2 linked regions of the Metabacillus sp. KUDC1714 genome follow. The protein of the gene in region 2 interacts with the protein of the main gene of each other region in a pairwise test. Links are inferred from orthologs where the notes say so. Each region holds a gene or a part of one and is shown on either strand. Other genes may lie near its edges.

What was found.
Region 1: the proteins of rpsL (region 2) and rimP interact in binary tests that used the Escherichia coli proteins (3 or more experiments, as listed by UniProt). The link is inferred for Metabacillus sp. KUDC1714 from one-to-one orthologs.

The regions. Positions count from the first base shown.
Region 1 is NZ_CP055263.1:4,340,499-4,343,954, reverse strand. What follows is about bases 1-2,916. They hold rimP (ribosome maturation factor RimP), read right to left. Parts: upstream 1,736-2,916; coding sequence 1,265-1,735; downstream 1-1,264. Other genes in these bases: HUW50_RS19970 (PolC-type DNA polymerase III), read right to left, coding at 2,237-2,916; nusA (transcription termination factor NusA), read right to left, coding at 1-1,093. Also shown: more of HUW50_RS19970, read right to left, coding at 2,917-3,456.
Region 2 is NZ_CP055263.1:2,094,674-2,097,378, forward strand. It holds rpsL (30S ribosomal protein S12), read left to right. Parts: upstream 1-994; coding sequence 995-1,417; downstream 1,418-2,705. Other genes in the region: rpoC (DNA-directed RNA polymerase subunit beta'), read left to right, coding at 1-518; HUW50_RS09880 (50S ribosomal protein L7ae-like protein), read left to right, coding at 639-887; rpsG (30S ribosomal protein S7), read left to right, coding at 1,465-1,935; fusA (elongation factor G), read left to right, coding at 1,988-2,705. UniProt on the Escherichia coli protein: With S4 and S5 plays an important role in translational accuracy. Interacts with and stabilizes bases of the 16S rRNA that are involved in tRNA selection in the A site and with the mRNA backbone.

The sequences.
Region 1 (3,456 bases), 2.2 Mb from region 2 along the record:
GTGGTTCGTCATCAACATCAACGTCGGATTCAGACTTTTGAAGTGGATAAATTCCAGCTTTTTCGGCATCTGTTTCACTTTTAATATCTATTTTCCAACCAGTAAGCTTAGCTGCTAAACGAGCATTTTGTCCACGTTTACCAATTGCTAATGATAATTGATAATCAGGAACAATAACTGTAGTAGCTTTTTCTTCTTCATTTACAAGTACCTCAACTACTTTAGAAGGACTAAGTGCGTTAGCGACAAATTCAATAGGATCTTGCGACCATTTTACAATGTCAATTTTTTCTCCTTTTAATTCGTTGACAATTGCTTGTACACGTTGCCCTTTAGGCCCAACACATGATCCAACCGGATCTACTTCAGGATTCTCGGAATGTACAGAGATTTTTGAACGATCTCCAGCTTCCCTAGAAACAGATTTAATTTCAACAGTACCATCATAGATTTCTGGAACTTCGATTTCAAACAATCTCTTTAAAAGTCCCGGATGTGTTCTAGACACAAAAATTTGTGGGCCCTTCGTCGTTTTTTCAACCTTTGTAATAAATACCTTTATACGGTCATGTGGTTTATAAGTTTCATTTGGCATTTGCTCACTAACAGGTAAAAGAGCTTCTATTTTACCTAAGCTTACATAAATGAATTTAGAGTCGATACGCTGAACAATACCTGTCATAATATCTTCTTCTCGATCAATAAACTCGCTATAAATTACACCACGCTCAGCTTCACGAACACGCTGAGTTACGACTTGTTTAGCTGTTTGTGCTGCAATACGACCGAAATCCTTTGGAGTAACTTCCATCTCAATCACATCGTTCAGCACATAATTTGGATTGATTCCTCGTGCTTCACTAAGAGATATTTCAAGACGCGGATCATATACCTCATCAACAACATCTTTTCTTGCATAAACCTTCATTGTCCCTGTTTCACGATTTAAATCAACGCGAACATTTTGTGCTTGGTTAAAGTTTCGTTTATAAGCAGAAATTAATGCAGCTTCAATTGCTTCAATGATAATTTCCTTGCTGATGCCCTTTTCCTTTTCTAAAATTGTTAAGGCATCTAATAGTTCACTACTCATTTTAACGGCTTCCCCCTTAAAAAATAAGCTAAATGCATATTGTTTTGCTAAATCCACCTTCTACAGTTAAGGTACAAGCTTAGTACACTTAAGAAGTAATGAGGAGAATGCTTGGACTTGTAAGTGGATAAATACTCACAAATCTGCTGGAGATACTGCAGTCCATGCTAGTTAAAATGTTACGGCTAATCTAGCTTTTGCCACTTTATCATAAGGGATTTCAACCTGTTTTTTCCTAGTCTTAATTGTTACAGTTACAGTAACCGTTTGACCGTCAAAATCAGTTAAGACACCTTCAAATAACTTTTCTCCATTTATTGGTTCATATGTTTTAATATGGACCTGTTTACCAATTGCTTTCTTTAAATCTTCTTCTTTTTTTAATGGTCTCTCAGCACCTGGCGATGAAACTTCTAAGAAGTAGTTATGTTGAATGGGATCTAATTCGTCAAGCTGCTCGCTTAATCGTTCACTAACTACACCACATTCTTCAATATCAATGCCTTTTTCAGAATCAATAAATAATCGAAGAAACCAATTAGAACCTTCCTTCACGTATTCAATATCGACCAATTCTAATTTCATATCGTTTAAAATTGGTGTCACTAATTGTTCCACGATTTCCGTTACTTTTTTGCTCATTCTCTTCCTCCTTGCTAAGAAAAGCGCATGCCTTGGGCAACGATAATCACATACCTTTGGTGATTATTGACTTGAAGGCTAGGCGCTGAAGCTAGACATGATTCTTTAGTCCAAAAACTAGCATTCTTATCCTAAACAGCAATTTGACACCTTTAAGTTGCTGAAAAACCCTGCCTTTTGAGCAGGGAATGGTATGTACTATACTATCCGAGTGACGAGGACGATAACAATACGAAAGAGTGGGTTTCCCCACTCTTTTCCTCTGCTTATCGTTAGCATTTCCATTAAAATCATAACATAACCGTATTTTTATTGCAAATATACCTTAATTCCCCCAGGGTCAGACCCCCAGGAGAATATTTAAGTTATTTGAACAAGTCTTTGTAGGAGTTTGACACTACTTAGAGCAACGTTGTTAATGCACTATAATCTTCTAGTTAGTGTTTCATTTCAATTAGTGGGGGGGTAGCCCCCGCTTGAGACTTAGTGTTTTAATGTCCTTTAAAATAGTGATAGTTGGTTTTGATCCGGTAGTTCATCAAGACAGCCATGAGTGTTTAAATATTCAATGATTGTTTTTGAGACTTTACCTCGTTGCTGGAGATCTTCTTTTGATAGAAATTCTCCGTCTTCTCTAGCTTTTACAATATTTAACGCTGCGTTTGTTCCAAGTCCAGGAATGGAGTTGAACGGGGGAATTAGTGTATTCCCATCAATAATAAAATCTGTTGCACTAGAACGATAAAGGTCAACCTTTTGGAAGGAATATCCTCTTTCACACATTTCTAGTGCTAGTTCTAATACAGTTAGTAGGTTTTTCTCTTTTGGAGAAGCATCTAACCCTTTTAGATTAATTTCATCAATTTTAGCTCGAATTGGTGTAGAACCTTTTACCATTGTGTCAATATCAAAATCATCGGCACGAACTGTGAAATATGCAGCATAATATAGTAGAGCATGATGAACTTTAAAATACGCAATACGTACAGCCATTAACACGTAAGCCGCAGCATGGGCTTTTGGGAACATGTACTTGATTTTTAAGCAAGAATCAATATACCAAGCTGGCACTTCCTGTTTTTTCATTTCTTCTTCCATTTCATCTGTTAAACCTTTTCCTTTACGAACAGACTCCATAATCTTGAAGGCGAATGAAGGCTCTAATCCTTGATAGATAAGATATACCATGATGTCATCACGACAGCCAATAACCTCACTTAACGTACATATTTTATTATGAATTAACTCTTGAGCATTCCCAAGCCATACATCTGTCCCATGTGATAGACCAGAAATTTGGACAAGCTCAGAGAACGTAGTTGGTTTTGTATCTTCAAGCATTTGCCGAACAAATCTTGTTCCAAACTCAGGAATCCCTAATGTCCCTGTTTTACACATTATTTGTTCTTCAGTCACGCCTAAAGACTCGGTTCCACTAAAAATCTTCATTACCTCAGGATCATCTGTCGGAATAGTTTTTGGATCAATACCGCTTAAATCCTGTAGCATACGGATTACAGTTGGATCATCGTGTCCAAGAATATCTAGTTTTAATAGGTTATCATGAATGGAATGGAAATCAAAATGGGTTGTACGCCATTCAGAACCTGTTGCATCTGCAGGGAATTGAATCGGCGAAAAATCAAAGATATCCATATAATCAGGTACAACAATTATTCCACCTGGATGCTGTCCTGTTGTTCGTTTTACTCCGGTACATC
Region 2 (2,705 bases):
CTATTGATCCGAAGGAATTACTTAAAGTTAAGGATCTTCAAGCAGTGCAACAATATCTATTACGTGAAGTTCAAAAAGTTTACCGTATGCAAGGGGTAGAAATTGGAGATAAGCACGTAGAGGTTATGGTACGCCAAATGCTCCGTAAAGTTAGAGTTATGGATGCTGGTGATACAGATGTTTTACCAGGTACACTTCTTGATGTTCATCAATTTACAGATGCCAACAAGCAAGTATTATTAGAGGGTAAACGACCTGCAACAGGTAGACCTGTATTACTTGGTATAACAAAAGCATCACTTGAAACTGATTCCTTCTTATCTGCAGCATCATTCCAAGAAACAACTCGTGTTCTTACAGATGCAGCAATTAAAGGGAAACGTGATGAACTATTAGGGCTTAAAGAAAATGTTATTATTGGTAAACTTGTACCAGCCGGAACAGGAATGCCAAGGTATCGTCAAGCTGAACCAATTTCTAAAGTTGAACAAATGGAAGAAGCTGTTTCAGTAGATTAATAAAAGTGAAGAGATGGATGTTAAAAGTTTTTCGAGAGTAATGTTGACATCCATCTCTTTCAATGTTACTATATTCAAGGTGCTTAATCACAACCTGTTTGCTTTGGAGGATATATAAATATGTCTTATGAAAAAGTATCTCAGGCACAAAAAATTATTGTTGGTACTAAGCAATCAGTTAAAGCTCTATTAAATAATGAGGTTAGAGAAATGATCATTGCTGAAGATGCTGAACAACGAATTGTCCAAAAGATTATTCAAACAGCAGAACAACAGCATATTCCTTTAACAAAAGTTTCTTCTATGAAAAAGCTTGGTAAAGCTTGTGGAATAGAAGTTGGAGCTGCAGCTGTAGCTATAATCCAGTAAAAGCTGTTTTTGCGATATGTGAATTCATTTTGCAGAAACTTTGTTTTTGCCCAAATATGAACCACCTGGATGTGTGGTATTAAATTGATGAGGGGAGGAAAACCATAATGCCTACTATTAACCAATTAGTACGTAAAGGTCGCGTAAGTAAAGTTGAGAAATCAAAATCACCTGCGCTAAACAAAGGTTACAACAGCTTCAAAAAAGAGCAAACGAATGTATCATCACCTCAAAAACGTGGTGTGTGTACTCGTGTAGGTACGATGACGCCAAAGAAACCTAACTCAGCGCTTCGTAAATATGCTCGTGTTCGTTTAACTAACGGAATCGAAGTTACAGCATATATTCCTGGTATTGGTCACAACTTACAAGAACATAGTGTTGTTCTTATCCGTGGTGGTCGTGTAAAGGATTTACCGGGGGTACGTTACCACATCGTTCGTGGTGCGCTTGATACTGCTGGTGTTGATGGACGTATGCAAGGTCGTTCTAAATACGGTACGAAACGTCCTAAAGCTGCAAAAAAATAATATAATTTTTAAATAAAATGAAATCAGCATGAAGGGAGGAACATAACATGCCACGTAAAGGTCCTGTAGCAAAAAGAGATGTATTACCAGATCCACTTTACAATTCAAAGCTTGTTACACGTTTAGTAAACAGAATTATGATCGACGGAAAAAGAGGTAAAGCACAATCTGTACTTTACAATGCTTTCGATTTAATTAAAGAACGCTCTGGAAAAGATGCAATGGAAGTGTTTGAACAAGCACTTAAAAACATCATGCCAGTTCTTGAAGTTAAAGCACGTCGTGTTGGTGGTGCTAACTATCAAGTACCTGTAGAAGTACGCCCTGATCGTCGTACTACTTTAGGTCTTCGTTGGTTAGTAAACTATGCGCGTCTTCGCGGAGAAAAAACGATGGAAGAGCGTTTAGCTAACGAAATTCTTGACGCTGCTAACAACACTGGAGCAGCAGTTAAGAAGCGTGAAGATACACATAAAATGGCTGAAGCAAATAAAGCATTTGCTCACTATCGCTGGTAATCAATACAGTTTAACTATACTAAATTTCCTATGAGGAAGGAGAAATTACCCAATGGCAAGAGAGTTCTCCTTATTAAACACTCGTAATATTGGTATCATGGCTCATATTGATGCTGGAAAAACAACAACAACTGAGCGTGTACTATATTACACTGGTCGTATTCACAAGATTGGTGAAACTCATGAAGGTGCATCTCAAATGGACTGGATGGAGCAAGAACAAGAACGTGGAATCACGATTACTTCCGCTGCAACAACTGCGCAGTGGAAAGGACATCGTGTTAACATCATCGATACACCTGGACACGTAGACTTCACAGTTGAAGTTGAACGTTCATTACGTGTACTTGATGGTGCTGTAGCTGTTCTTGATGCTCAATCAGGTGTTGAGCCGCAAACAGAAACAGTTTGGCGTCAGGCTACAACTTATGGAGTTCCTCGTGTTGTTTTTGTTAACAAAATGGACAAAATCGGCGCAGACTTCTTATATTCTGTTAAAACAATTCATGAGCGTCTTCAAGCTAATGCTCACCCAATCCAATTACCGATTGGTGCTGAGGATCAATTTGAAGGAATCATCGACTTGGTAGAAATGAGAGCGACGTTCTATGGCAATGACTTAGGTACTGATATCCAAGATAAGGAAATACCTGAGGAATACCTTGAACAAGCAAACGAATACCGTGAAAGCCTAGTTGAAGCAGTAGCAGAACTAGATGAAGAATTAATGGAGAAATACCTTGGTGGTGAGGAAATCACTAACGAAGAGC